2 regions of the Gelidibacter sp. genome follow, and region 1 is predicted to be linked to the other one. Evidence: riboswitches for the same ligand, from Rfam matches in the RefSeq annotation. Region 1 holds a riboswitch; the other holds the start of a gene.
What was found. A riboswitch is a leader RNA that binds a small molecule or an ion and turns the genes downstream of it on or off. The one in region 1 is predicted to bind cobalamin.

Region 1 (7,912 bases):
ATATAGCTAAACTCTGAATTATACATATAAGCGATATCCTTATGAATGGTCAAATTGCTGACGCCGATATCAAAGCTTTTTTTCACAGTTTCTGTTTTGGTATCGACCACCAACAACCTGGAAGGCGTCTCATAATAATCGCCTCTTGAAGTCACATATAAGTCACCTTCACTATCGATTTTTAGACGATGCAGATTTATAGCCACTTCTATCCGCTTGGTTTCCGTAAACGCATTGACATCAATAACTGAAATGGTCGATTCATAATTTGGAGGACTATAGCCGCCCGAGTTTGCCACGTAAATTTTATCATTATACGCCACCAATTCTTCAGGCTGACGCCCTACTTCAACGCGACGCGTAATCTTCAAGCTGGTGGTATCAATTTCGGCCACGATGCCGTTGGGATTGCTGGCATTTCCTACGCCTCCCAAGTAGCTACTTAAATACGCTTTTCCTTTATAAAATGTGAGGTACCGAGGATTATCGATGTCAATTTGTTTAATCCGTTTTCCCGTATCGGCATCAAGCACCTCCACTTTATTGGAACCATTAACCACTACGTATAGTTTTGAACCATAGATGCCCATGGCGTTTCCAACGTCTCCCAATCCACCCACGAGTTCTGGATTGGCCTTACTGAATACACTGCCTTTGTATTCGCCTGTTTCATAATCCATATAATCCAGCGAGGCTTTATTCATCGCCATATTGCCTTCATTGAGGAGGTAAAAACCTTTAACTGCGGTTGGGGTTTGGCCTCCAGGATTTTGAACGTCATCTTCAATAGCAGGGTCATCGGTCTGGCACGCGTACATGCCGAAGAAAATCATTAGTAATAAACTGAGCTTTTTCATACTTTTTTTAATTAGAATTCATAATTGAGGTTCAGCCGAAAGGATCTTCCGGGCATTGGGAAATTCTTAATGACGGCGTATTGCTGGTCGAATAAATTATTGACTTCCAAGCCTAACTTTAAAGGATTTTTCCCTGAAAAAGGAAGCGCATAATTGATCGACATATCATGCGTGTACCATGGTTGCAGATAATTGGAAGCGATATTGGCCTTTTGGCTATAACGTTCGCCCGTATAGATAAAACTGTAATTAAGGGAGATGGCTTTATAATCTAGCATCAAACTCAAACCACCACTATGCTTGGGAACGTACGGAATTTGTTGGCCAAAACTGTTGCCGCCGGGCGTCACATCTAAGGATTCTTGAAACGTATAGGTAAGAATTGTTGTGTAATTAAATTCAGGACCGATTTTCCCCGAAGTAGTCATATTGGTTTCGATGCCATTGGTCTCAACTTCCCCAAGATTATACATCGTCCATCTAAAAAGATTGGTGCCCGGAATGGCCACAATTTTATCGGTAATCCAGATTTTGTAAATATCACTAGTCACATTAAAAACCGTATTCCAGATTTCATTCTGCCAAGAAAAACCCAAATTGACTTGTTCGGAATACTCAGGATTTAAAAACGTATTTCCCACAAAAGTGTAATACAAATCATTGAACGACGGCATTCTGAACATCTTTTTATAAAAACCACGAAGTCTTAAATCGGGCGAAGCAAAAGGCTGCACATTAAAAAGAAGCGTTGGCGAAAATTCCTGAAAATCATCTGCCGCTTCATAATATTTCACAGATTCATAGATGCCTGTACTTAAAATACTCGTTTGGATCGTGAACCTATCAAAAGTCAAATCGGACGCCAGAACATTTAATAAGGTATTTCTCTTTGGATAGGCAAACCGATACAAATTGGCTTGCATGACATTCTGCTGAACATCGGTCGCCAAACTCAAGGTCCAATACGACTTGGCTTTATAGGTATGCACCAAGGATAAATAATACTCTTGCTGGTCATAAGTGTTTTCCAGAAATCCGCTGGTCGTGACAATCTCAGGATCCAGATACCGCGAATAATCGACGCCGTATTTACCGCGGACTTTCACGCTGTATCTCTCACTAAATTGATGTTTATAATCGGCCTGCAGAAAATCATTCCGATCCCACAACCGTTGCGGACGCGCAAATCGGTTCGCCACAATAGCTCCTGGCAAACCTCTTTCCGAATTGTAATGGTAATATTTCACGTTCCAAGTGTCTTGGTTTTTGTGTTGGCCATGTACCGACGCTTCCACACGATACGACCTGATATCAGCATTATTTCGTACCGCCGTGGTATCGTAAACCCCGTTGGAATATTGAAATTTATAGCGACCATGAGCGCTGACCAGCTCGGTACTGACGCGGGCTGAAAGAGCATTGTTGATTTTGTAATTGAGATTGATGGACGGATTAAAAAGTCCGAAGGAACCGGACCGGACACCTACTGCTAATTGATAGGTTTCGCCGGGTTCAAATTTCGGCGTTTTTGTTTGCAGATAAATGGTATTTGCCGAAGCATAGGATTTTGCCGATTGTTGCATTTCACTGTGCTGGCCTTGATAAAGACTGACCTTCTCCATATTGTCCAGCGAAAACTTCCCGAGATCGACCTGCCCGTTTTGCGCATTCCCCAATTGAATACCGTCAAAAAATACGCCCGTATGTTGGGAGCCCATACTGCGGACATTTACCGTTTTGATACCGCCAATGCCGCCGTAATCCTTGAGTTGAATGCCGCTGAAATACCGCAACGCATCGGCCACACTCAAGCTATTGAGTTTTTTAAGTTGCGCTCCCGAAAGTGATTGGACTGGCGCTGGCGAGGTATGAGATTCGAAGCGATTTTTGTCGTGATTTAACAATATTTCTTGCAGTTCAATAGGAACCAAAGTATCGCGCTTTTGAGACCAAAGCAGTGTCGGACACAAGAGCATTCCAAGAAATAATATTTTAATAGGGCTTAAATAGGTCCTCATAATGACATTGCGCCGACGAGGAATCACAAGAAAGGTAAACGACTTCGAAAGTACCGAAGCGTTTATAAAACCAATCCAAGCTTCAATCCCCGAAAGCCTTATAGAATTACAAGAAATGGCAGGTATTCTGACTTGCTTTATCCACCCGGCCTTCCCATCTTAAAAGACAGTGACCATTATTGGGCTTCATCAAAAAGCTTACAGCTGCGGGACAGTTCTGGATTTACACCAGATTCCCATTTAATGCCTACCGAAGTAGGCAACCTTTTCTAAAATAAAGTGCAAAGCTAGATATTAATTTTAGAATCGGGTTGAATATGATTAACAATTTTCGTGAGGACGCCTTTCAAGCTAGCGCCAACAAAGTATTTATAGTGTATAGGATCTGTTACCAATCCAATCTCCGGCTAGCGCTCGTTTGTAACGAGTGCCGTATCCAATATGACATACGGCCACAAACCACAAAAACAGGAGCCTACTTTATTATAAAATTTGCTTTTGTTGCTCATGCAACTGACATAGAACTTGTTTGCAACATGAAGTTCTTTGTGGGCACCCGTTGAAAACGGGCGCTAGCGTATTATATAAGACATACGTTTGCAAAGGATACAAAATAGAACTCGGCTCATCTACAACCAGTGATGTATTATTTTAAGCCATATATTTCCAAAAGTTACCAAATAGGCATCGGCTAGCTTGCAAAAAGCGCAATATCAAATAAGTCAGACATAATAACTCAACGAACATCAACCCATAAAACCAGGGTCATCAATTTCAAGCACCGTATGATCGTCCTGAAAATTCCGTGCGCTTGAGTATTTATAGTGTAAAGGGTCTGTTACCAATCCAATCACCACCGGATTATTATGAATGTAGTTAATCTTTTGCTTGATGACTTTGTCAGTCCAAAGTTCGATGGGGTGGTTATGATGTTGCCAAAGTTGAAATTGAGATACGTTGGCAGATTTCTTTCCCGCGCGTTCCAACATCCATAGCAACCATTCCTTTCTACTCTCTTGCGAATTGCTTGCTATTGCCTCAACAATCCTTTTAGATGTATGTTTCTTGAAATCCCTTAATAATTCCATAGGCTTTTCATTCGCAGAACGAAAAACCATATGGACATGACTCGGCATAAAACAATAAGCGTAAAGTTCCATACCTTTGTGCGACCTACAATAACTGATACTGTTTGCCAATACATTAAAATAGACTTGTCTTGTAAATATGTCCAGCCAATACACGGTTGCAAACGAGACAAAATAAAGACCTGCCTTGTTATGGAATTTATACTTCCTAATCATATGACTAATATACAACTTGTTACCAAAGAAATAAATCTTTATGGGCACTCGTTGCAAACGAGCGCTAGCTTCGAGTAAAAAAAGCACAAATATCTAGACTTGAAAATAGTACTGGAAATGTAACTTTTGAAACGGTAATGAGAATTTTCAACGCATTAGGAGCAAAACTGAATTTAACTCTTCAAAGGTAAAATAACGATTTGCCAATAAACTGTATAAACCATTGGTCTGAGACTATTTGTATTGTTCGCAAATAAAACTCACAACTTCTAGTACCTTTAAACATTATTGGCAATTTAAAAACAAAATGAGAACAGAAATTAAAACAAAAGAAAAAGTCGTTTTGACCTTAAGAAAACATTGGTTTACATTAATTGAACCGCTTATTTGGTTTTTACTCTTTTTAACCCTCTCCTTGATAACTTTTAAAACAGCATACGGCATATTTTGTCATATTGGAACTGCATTGACGATCATATGGTTCACTTACAAATTTATGGACCGACAAACTAATATTTGGGTTGTAACGAATTTAAGAATCATTGATGAATACGGCGTGTTTTCGGTAAATTCAAAAGAAAGTCCATTAGACAAAATAAACAATGTTTCATACCATCAACCCTTCATTGGACGCGTTTTTGGTTACGGCGATGTTCAAATTCAAACTGCCGCTGAAATGGGCTCAACCACCCACAAGATGGTTGAGAAACCAAGACTATTAAAAGACACGATAACAAAATGTCAAGATCAGTATAGACAATCACAAATACAAGAACAAGCGCTACAGTTTGCAGGCACAATTGATGGTCGTCAAAACCCGAAATCATCTATTGCCGACGAATTAACAAAACTCCATGATCTTAAAGTAAAGGGAATACTATCAGAAGATGAATTTGACCAACTTAAAAAAAGGATGTTATCACAATATTAAAAATTCCTCTTCCACTGCAAATTCATCTTGTTCATCTCAAATTCGCGTCTTGAAACTCCTAACTTATTAATTGCCAAGGATCACTAATAAATAACCCCAAACTTCAGCTCGGGGCATTAATACGCATAACAACAAAGGGCTTTAGCCCAAACCACAATCCTAAGGACGGTTTGGCCAAAGCCCTTTACTTTCTCCCCAGCTAGAGTTTATTAAAAATTAATTATAAGGTTTAATCTCAAATGAATATTCGTAAACCTTATTCGCCGGAATGGTATATTCAGGATGCACTAATCGTCCCCATGAGGTATCGCCGCCAACGCCCATTTGCAGGTAATCAATGTTCCAAGTTACAATTTCTCCAATTTTAATGTCTGCGCCATGTTTTGAAGTCACAGGCACCAATCCAGAAGCTGATTCACTCGCATCATCACTGTTAAAATCAATTTCTGACATCGCAAATGGCCACACACTGGTATTGAGCAGAATGTTGCTGGATGCTTTTAAATTCAAATTGTCGGAAGACACCTTTACCCAACGCACGTCGGTTTTATTCCCAGTTTCTTGTGGACGCAGATACCGCTCGAAATGGTCAACGACTTTTCCGGAATACACTCCCGTTTTTACACCTGTTTTTCGATCCCAATAACTTTCTGTTTCGCCTTTTCCGTACCAAGAAATGTCTGTAAAGTCTTTTGGCAAGGTCATGTACATTCCTAAACGTGGCAGATTTGGAAGGTCTTTTTGATTGGGTTTAAAGCTATAAGCAACGTTTAGGCTTCCATCGGTTTTGACGGTGTATTTAATTATGACGTTGGCCTCATTGTTGGGCAAGCCATACGCCACTTTATAAGTGATACCGTCTTTAACTTGTCTTGGATTTTCAACGAGCTTTGAAGTATAATTGTAGGTCGCATCTTGCCAGACTTTCGCCCATTTAAACATATTATTTCCTAAATCATTATCGGTTGGTGCACGCCAAAAGTTAGGACGAATGGCTTCATTGGTAATGAGTTTCCCTTGATGCGTCCATGATTGTATTTCGCCAGACTTTGCATCGATATTAAAGTCAAAAACTTCGTTTTTTATGGTATAAAAATCTTTGCCTTCAACTACCTGAACAGGCTCTCCATCAGAAGAAGCTGTGCTGCCAAATTGGCCTTTCTGAAGTACAAATTCGTCCCAACCTACTTCATGTCCTTTAGGAACTAGATTTTTATCTTCTTTTTGAATCAAACTCACTTGAAGGATATATTCAGCTCCAGAAGACAGAGCCTTCGGAAAGTTTTCCAAGGTCATCTTTTTGGTCTCTTGCGGATTGACGTCGAGGGCAATATTCTGGCCTTGGAAGACTTCTTTGCCGTCCTTTAAAATTTTCCAGGACATGGTTTTATCTGAAAAATCCACAAAGAAATTCTTGTTTATAATTTCTACAACGCCATTCCCTAAATAGTGAAATTGCACTGGTTCATACACTTTTTTCACTTCGGTTAAATGCGGATGCGGATTGCGATACGGATCTATCAGACCGTTATTTAGGAAATTCCCGTCGGTTGGCAAATCGGGATGGTAATCATGACCATACGCCAAATATGGATTCCCATTTTCATCTTTATACTCCAAAGCCTGATCTACCCAATCCCAAATATAACCGCCTTGAAGATTAGGATAGGTTTCAATAATATCCCAGTAATCTTGCAAATTCCCCACTGAATTCCCCATGGCATGGGCATATTCAATCATGATGGAAGGTTTGTCAGAATTGGACTTGCCGTGATTGATTAAATATTCCGGCTTCGGATACATAGGGCAATACAGATCGGTATAATCTTCTTTTCCTGCCGGTTCGTATTGCACAATGCGATTGTCGTCATGTGCTTTTAACCATTTATAAGTGGTTCTGAAAATCTCGCCTCTGCCCGCTTCGTTTCCTAAGGACCAGGAATAAATGGACGGATGATTCCGGTCGCGATAATACATGCGTTGCGTACGCATTTCGTGAGCTGGCAACCAACTCATGGTGTTACCCAATTGCGTTTTTTCATCAATGGCCAAGGGATGGCTTTCAATATTAGCTTCATCCACCACATACAAACCATAGGTATCGCACAACTCCAACCAATACGGATCGTTGGGATAATGTGACGAACGCACGGCATTAATATTATTTTGTTTCATGAGCTGAATGTCCTTTTCCATCGATTCTTTTGACACGACATGCCCTGAAAAAGGATCGGTTTCATGACGATTTACGCCGCGGATATAAATGGCTTTTCCATTAATTAAAACTTGAGCATTTTTGATTTCAACACTTTTGAAACCTAATTTCCGTGTGATGTATTGATTATTTTTAGGATTGGCTTCGTCTTCTAAAACTATTTTCAAAGTATAGAGATTAGGTTGTTCTGCCGACCATTGTCTGACATTTTCAAGGATACGTTCAGAAACCAATTGAACACTCTCCTTCGGAAAAATATTTAAAACTTCAGCATCCTTATATTTTGAAGTTTGACCGTCAAAAACCTCAACAGAAACTTTTCTTTTGACCGCAGCATCCGAATGATTAACCACTGAAACAGTGTTTCTGAAAATTCCGTTTTGATAGTTGTCGTCCAAATTGGTATATGCGTAATAATCTGAAACGGAAACTTTGGGTTGCGTATATAAATACACTTCGCGTTCGATTCCGCTCATGCGTAAAAAATCTTGACTTTCCAGATAACTGGCATCGCTCCAACGGAACATTTGTAAGGCTAATATATTTTTCCCTGCCTTTAAATACTTGGTAATATTAAATTCGGCCGG
Region 2 (7,912 bases), on a different contig from region 1:
AACCCATGGCCAAGCCGCTATGTACTCCGAAAAATGTCGAAATCGAAACATCCACGCGCGCCATTTCTTCGGCAATAATTCCTTCCATAATAAACGGAAGATCAGGACAGCCGTAGCCGCGATAAGCAATTCCACAAATATTCAATGCGGCCAACTTGGGAATGATTTCCATGGGGAATTTGGCTTTTTTCCAATAATCGTTCGCAATCGGTTCTATTTCTTCTTGCATAAACGTGCGGACTTTCATTTGAATGGCGCGCTGTTCTTGTGTGAGTTTCAAATCTAGATCATAAAAGTCGCCGTCAATGGGAGGGAGTTGGTGTTGGCCTTTTTTGCTTTTTTCTGTCAGCATTTTCATGAGTCCGTCGAGTTGTTTATCATCTAATTCGCCCACGGTTTTCATGATTTTAGGTAAATCAATCTTTTCTGAAATTTTGCTTAAATCGGCAAAATCAACTTCTTTCATCAAATTGATGACGGATTTTATTTTATTGAATAACTGCATAATGCGCTTGAGTTTTTAGATTAATTGTTGAAAAGTTAGTCATTTCCTATAAATTAATGAGAATCGAAGTGTGCATTAACAGATAGACTTTTTAACGCGGTAGAAATCGAAATCGAAATCGAAATCGAAATCGAAATTGAAAATGAAGTTGAACTCGAAATCTGAAACTTTGAATTTTGAACTTTTTCTCTCGCAAAGTCGCAGAGACGCAAAGTAACCGCGTAGAAGTTAAAACGAAGAAGTGTTTAGGTTTTAAACTTAAAGTAAAATGCGTATTAAGTTGCGGCCTTAGCGAAAAAACCTTGTGTCCTTAGCGTTTAAATAAATACAATTCCTAACCGCAAGGAGCGAAAAGTTGTACGCAAGGGACGCTAGGAATTAAATGATTAATGTCAAATATTGATGAGAATAGAAATAAGGATAATTATAAAAGAAGTTGATGAGTTTATTGGTTTATGAATTTAGATGTGAGTTAATGAAAACTAAACTCTTTAAATCTCCTAAACTTAAAGACATCGCTAGTATAAATGAAATAGTCTATGAGTTTATTTGTTTATGAGTATAAATGTGAGTTGATGAAAACTAAATTTTTTTAAACTCCAAACTCATAATCCACGGTAACTTCAAAAATAAAAAGGTCCATGAGCTTATCGGTTTTTTGGTTAAGATGATGACTCATTAAAACGAAATCCATCTCAACTTTTTTAAACTCCTAAACTCATAAACCTTTGAAAATCAATCTTAAAAACAAGCCTAAGATCCTATCTTCAGATTACTTAATTATTACCATAAACACCATTCGCTCCCATCCCAGCGGTAAATGATTTTAGGAATTTTCCGTTAAGGTCGTACACTAATACTTCAGAATTCTCCGTAAAACCTTTCACATCTGTAAAGAAAATTTTACCGTCCACAACATTAAAGCCATAGCCTAAATCCCAAGAATCTCCCGTTGCTTTGGTATCTACAAGTTCAGTATTGGCTAAAGAGGTGACGTCTGTTCTAAATTTGAAGATTTTTGAGCCAGAAAAGAAGTAGATGAAATTATCTGCTACTTCAAGTTTATTGGCATTTGTAAGTCCTTCTGCGAAAGGAATCTCACCAATAACTTCATTGTTGCTTGTAGTTATTTTAGTGATTCCTGTTTTGTGTAAGGCGTACAAAATGCCATCTTCTATTTGCATGGAATTTAATCCAACACCTACTGAAATGTTTTTAACAATGGTATTGGTTTTGTTATCTATTACGGTAATATTGTTACTAATATCATTCCAATTGGCATCAAACAACGTATTTCTTGCATAAATAAAATTATCATCCTGTATTATTTCCTGCACCTCTTTGTTAATCTCAATTGTGGTAATATGTTGAAAGCTTTTGGCATCAAAAATCTCTACGGATTTAGTACTGTTATTGGTCACATAAAGTTTTCCGTTTTCGATCACGGCATATCTTGGTTGGTTTATTTTTTCAGTAATTGTAGCAACGCTTTCAAAGGTATATCTATTGACGACTTCAATTTTATTACTATTGTTGACTATCAAAAATGCGTAATCAGCATCAAACGCTATAGATTGTAAAACGTCGCCAAGCGTAGTGCCATTGACACTTTGAAATACTTTTTGAGTCACTTTCGTCAAATCATTGTTAATAAAAGTTACAGATGCATTTGGTTTTCCAAAATTACCTTCGTTGCTAACAAGATAGCCGTTGTCAAAATCGCCTTTGAATACTGCTACAGAATCGTCAGAATCACTGCATGAACTGAATGCTAAAAGAACAATTAAGCAAAGCGTACTGAATTTAAAAAATTGTTTGATCATTTTTATTATAGTTTTAAAGTTAAATTAATATGATAATTTCTGCATGGCATCGGTTTGTAAGCCATGGTTTTATAGTCGTTATTGAATAGATTGTTGACGCCTGCACCTATAATCCAATGCTCTTTATTTCCAAAAGCATAGTTTGCTGAAAGATTGGTCAAAAAGAAATCATCAAGGATTTCGTTGGGATTGTTATCACTATGCGTAAAAACCGTTCCAGTGTAAATTGTATTGAGTCGCGCAGAAAACCTGTCGATTTTATATGAGAATCCCAAGGTGGCTTTATGATAGGGCACGTAGATTAATTGATAATCCGTTTCATTGTTTTTAGAAACCGTATAGCTGTAAAGCGCATTAATATGGAGATGATGTTTATTGAGATGAAAACCATAGTTGACATTACTTTCCAAACCATAAGATCGCACGCTATTCGTATTTACAGGGCGCCATAAATCGCCAGAATAGGGCAACCAACGAATCAAATCCTTGATATCATTATAATAAGCAGTCAAGCCGAATTTTAAATTATCGAAGGTAAATTCGTTCGAAAGTTCATATTGCATTGAAGATTCTGCTTTTAAATCAGGATTTTCGATGCCTGGCCAGTACAAATCATTAAACGTTGGTGTTCTGTAATTTTTAGAAATGGATGTTTTAAGCGCATATTCAGGGATGGGTTGCCAGCTGGTACCAAGCGAAAACAGAATCGGGCTTTTATAACCTTCGTTCAATTCTCCTCGTAAAGTCGCTTGATAAATGAAATTTTTGGTCAATTTATGTTTCATAAAGGCATTGGCACTTCCATTATTGCGTTTGATATTGTCGTAGTTGGATCCGTTGGCAGTGGTCAAATTATATTCGCCGCCAAAATTCAGCAATAATCTTTTGAATTGCATTTGATAATTGTAATTCGCAATATAAGTCCATCCCACGCCATTGGTGGAACCTTCGCGACTGTCGATTTCGGGATAAAATCGATACTTTTCGTTAATCAAAGCTAATTTTGCTGTGGATTGGTTCTTGCCAGATTTATGCTGGTATTCACCCAACAAGCGTAAATTATCATCGGTGTATTTATTACGTGTTTGTGACGATTCAACAATTGAAAAATGCCTATCGCTAAAAAACCAATTGGAATACACCTTAAAGGTGTTTTTGGTGTCTAGTTGATACATGCCATTTACGGAGGCATTCAGGTTATAAAATTGTCCGTTTTCGTTGTGATTGTTCGTCTTAAGATATTTATAATCATTATCGGAATCTAAATAACTCACACCGATTTGTAAATTGGTTTTTTCACCCGAAATACTGTGATTGGTGCTGATGTTCTTCGTATTAAAGCTTCCGTAAGATGTACGAATGTCATGCGAATTTTCTTGATCAACCGAGAGGTTATTATTCAAATACACGACGCCGCCGATGGCTCCTGTTCCAAATTGTGTACTTCCACCACCAGGACGCACTAAAATTTCAGAAAGGTTCTGTGTGTTGACTTGGCTAAAATCGGTTTGTCCTAAAAACGTAGAATTGATATTGATGCCATTCCAAACTACGGCGGTTTGTTGAGCGGTAGTACCTCTAAATGAAGGAGAAGTCACCATTCCGAAGCCGTTTTCTTTAAAGTAAATGGGAGTTTCGAATTGTAAAACTTCGGTAAGTTGTGGTCGGTAATTGGATAATACAGCTTTGTTGAGCAGGATGATCGGTTGGCCAACAGATTTGTCTTTTAATTTTTCAGATTTTAGAAAAATAGTATCCAAAACAGTTTGGTTCTCTTGTGAATGACCAAGAAAAGTAAATAACAATAGAATATAAGAAATATAATATCTCATAAATGCTGTTTATCCCGAACAGGTGTTTTTTAAATGGTTGTTGTTATTGGCAGGTCTCCTGGCTTGCGTCTTCTTGTGAACCTTCCCGCTAAAAAAGCAGTGGTAAGTAGTTTTTACAATAAGCATCCCGAAATACATCAAGACTAAGCGTACAGTTGCGGGAACAGCTTCTGATTTTAACAGAATTCCCTTTTAATCACACTATTATTTCTCAAATGATAGTGTTAAACCAATAGTTTGCAAAGGTAGATGAATATGTAGGAAGGAGAAAGAATTTGGAGGAAAGAATTAAGTATGGACTTCGATAAGCTCAGGGACCAGTTGAAATTGATAATTCGACAAGCTCAGTAAACGCATTGAAATTAAACTCCTAAACTTATATATCAGAAAAGGGTAAGCTTATTCGGTCAGGCTCCAACAAGAAACCATAAACCAGAAGCTTGAACTTTAAACTCTTAATCTCACTATCATTACGTTGCGACCTTTGCGAAAAAACTTTGCGCCCGTTGCCTTTAAATAGAAAGTAATTTTTAATTTCAAGAACGTGGTGCCCATTCAAACATGAAATTTGAAACAAGAAATTATAATCTTGAAACTTAATTTTGAGATTCCTGCCTTCGCAGGAATTCTGCCAATAAAATTTCCGCAGCAGCGAAAGGAGAGGTTTCCCCATTTTCAATGTGATCCAACTGAATTTTTAATTCTTTTTTGATGGAAGGATTATTGTAAAAATCAGATTTTAATCGGTCATCGATGGTTTGGAGTAACCAGAATTTGTTCTGCTCCTTGCGGGTATGTTCAAAAAAATGAGTTTCCTTCGCAACGGATAAATAGTTTTCTATCAATTCCCAAACTTCTGGAATGCCTTTATTTTGAAGTGCACTTGCGAGTAAAACCTTCGGTTGCCAACCCGACTCTTTTGGGGGATAGAGATGTAATGCGCGATTAAATTCCACTTTGGCAATTTTGGCGTTTTTAAGATTATCGCCATCTGCCTTATTGATCACGATGGCATCGGCCATTTCCATAATGCCACGTTTGATGCCTTGCAATTCGTCGCCAGCTCCAGCCAATTTTAACAATAAAAAGAAATCAACCATACTATGGACCGCAGTTTCACTTTGACCAACCCCAACGGTTTCAATCAAAATGGTATCAAATCCGGCTGCCTCGCACAAAATAATAGTTTCTCTAGTTTTTCGCGCCACACCACCAAGGGAGGTGCCGGAGGGCGACGGACGGATAAAGGCGTTTTCATCTTTGACCAAATCTTCCATTCGGGTTTTATCGCCTAAAATAGAGCCTCTGGTCAAGCTACTGCTAGGATCGACCGCTAATACAGCGATGTTCTTTCCTTGTGAAGTCAAAAAAGTACCGAACGTTTCAATAAACGTGCTTTTTCCAACGCCTGGAACCCCGGTAATTCCAATTCTGACCGATTTATTGGCATAGAGCAGACACTTCTGAATAATTTCATTGGCCTTATGTAAATGTAAAGGATTCGTGCTTTCCACCAAAGTAATGGCTCTACTGAGAGCGGTACGATTTTTCGCTAGGATACCTTTTACTAATTCGGTTGCTGAAGGTTGGCTGAGTCGTTTGTTTTTTATAGAAGCAATAGCACCTTTGTTGGTCGTTTCAGGTTCAGAAACACCTTCATTTTCTTGTAATGCTGAAGATTTGCGATGGTCAGTCAAACTTTGAGAATTTAATCTATTGTGGTTGCACCTTGCTGATTTCCATTGGGATTTCAATTTTAGTTTGATCCCAAGTCATGGTCATTTTTAAGCTATCCATAATGTTTGTGAAGCCAATGGTAAATTGCTCAATGGTGTGGTCGGTGTGTAAAACCGGCACATCAATCTCTACAAGGTCATACTTGGGTTCGCGCATGGGCTGCATATGCTCGTCAACACCCCAAGGGTATTGTTTGGTATTAAAACAAACGGTCCATACGCTATCCGTAGGAATGGTCCAAAGCGTATAAATTCCTTTAGGAACAGTAATGCCGCCCACAATCAAGTTTTTATTGGTCGTAAATGTCGTGGCCTCGTTGGCACCCGTACGCCAGACTAAGTTGTATGGTACTAGAGCTCCAAAAATCTCGCGCCCTTTTTTAGAAGGGCGTGAGTATTGAACTTCCAACGTGGTGTCATTTTGTTCGAATTTTACGATAGCCTTGGGGCTAGTTTTTGAAAATACATCTTCAATAAAGTAAGAGTATAAAAATAAACCTATTGCTACAAGAACTAGTATAACCAAAAGACGTTTTAAAAACGTGTTCATAAAATAAAATGGATAATTAATGTGAAACGATGTAAATATAATTCAAAAAGTAAGGTCTTTAAAGTACTTAACGTTGTTTTATAATAAGTTGGTATGATTTTTTGATAAAAAAGTTGAAAATTTCAGAATCCTATTTTTCACGGCAACTTTAAGATGTGCTCGGTCAATAACCAAAGAGAACCATAAGAATGCACACTCAAAAGAAGCTTTTTTACCAAAATTGAAGTTTTTAGCATCCAGTTTACGATTGAAAATCTATTATTCAGATAATGTTGAATTTCAAGAGTGAGGAGTTGTTGGTGGAAAACACCAACAACGGCCGTTGATATTTTAAAATGCTATCCATAATATTTTTATGCAATTGCCAAAAAAGAACTGCCCGAAAGAAGCTAAATAAAGGTTAAGGATGAAAAAACAATCGGTAATTTATTGTAATACATTGAATATTAACTCGTACTTTTGCGCCCTCAAATAAAATTTGAAATGAAGCGCATAAATGAATACAAGAAACTCTTTGGAGTGGAAAACGAAGTCGAATTAAAGACTTTAAAAAAAACTTACCGTGATTTAGTAAAAGAATGGCATCCCGATAAATTCCAAAATGGAGACGCCTTGCAGGAAGAAGCTGAAATACAAAGCCGAAAAATTATTGATGGCTACCATTTTTTAGTAAGTATGGCGCCAGAAACCATTGCATCAAATTTAGAGGCGTATACTGAAACGATTACCAACTCAGGAATCGCAGATTATACGCACAAAGGTTTATTGATGGAAATCACTTTCTTGGATGGATCAACTTACGAATATTTTGGTGTGACCAAACAGGTTTATATCAAAATGATCAATAGCGACAAGGTCAACCGTTTTGCTAAAAGAAATATTTATCCAAATCGTCTATATAGAAAATCCAAAAGAATTCTTGAACCTGCTCAGTAGGAAGAGGGACGAAAGGCTTCGCAAATATAAACTGCGAAAAACGACATAATCATTATTAAAGGGAACACCGTTATTTTAAACGTGTTCCCTTTTTTTTAGCGACAATATATGAGCCGAGACCGAGCACATATCTAAAGTTTATAAGGTACTTTTTTTTGTTCTTTAAGTGCTGATTATGAGTGTTTTTAAAGGAGGCTAAAGTTTTTATTCAGACTGTAAATGCCTATTTTGCATAAAATATCACAATTATGAAAAAAAGAATTACGCTTCTGTATTTCGTGGTTTTACTGTTTGGAACTTCTTGCTCTGTAAGGCAGAAAACCACTTCAATCAAGGATGATGGTAAAATCGATATTGTTTTTGTACAGGTCAATGATGTGTATGAAATAGCACCTTTAGGAGGCGGGAAAGAAGGCGGCATCGCCCGTGTTGCAAGTTTAAAAAAGCAGGAAAAAGAGAAAAACAAGAATACATTTCTTGTGATGGGAGGAGATTTTGTGAGTCCCTCCATTTATAACAGCTTGAAATAC

Region 2: another riboswitch for cobalamin. It lies ahead of ACOH2D_RS03585 (TonB-dependent receptor); the one in region 1 lies ahead of ACOH2D_RS15995 (TonB-dependent receptor).

The regions. Positions count from the first base shown of each region.
Region 1 is NZ_JBMDWE010000041.1:20,364-28,275, forward strand. Features, by position in the region: gene ACOH2D_RS15990 (YncE family protein) at 1-857, opposite strand, end outside; gene ACOH2D_RS15995 (TonB-dependent receptor) at 869-2,833, opposite strand; cobalamin riboswitch at 2,976-3,158, opposite strand; gene ACOH2D_RS16000 (REP-associated tyrosine transposase) at 3,622-4,179, opposite strand; gene ACOH2D_RS16005 (PH domain-containing protein) at 4,487-5,110, shown strand; gene lacZ (beta-galactosidase, LacZ type) at 5,327-7,912, opposite strand, start outside.
Region 2 is NZ_JBMDWE010000004.1:86,261-94,172, reverse strand. Features, by position in the region: gene ACOH2D_RS03595 (acyl-CoA dehydrogenase family protein) at 1-505, opposite strand, end outside; gene ACOH2D_RS03590 (YncE family protein) at 1,282-2,328, opposite strand; gene ACOH2D_RS03585 (TonB-dependent receptor) at 2,334-4,160, opposite strand; cobalamin riboswitch at 4,192-4,409, opposite strand; gene meaB (methylmalonyl Co-A mutase-associated GTPase MeaB) at 4,757-5,857, opposite strand; gene ACOH2D_RS03575 (DUF2911 domain-containing protein) at 5,874-6,446, opposite strand; gene ACOH2D_RS03570 (KTSC domain-containing protein) at 6,930-7,382, shown strand; gene ACOH2D_RS03565 (bifunctional metallophosphatase/5'-nucleotidase) at 7,631-7,912, shown strand, end outside.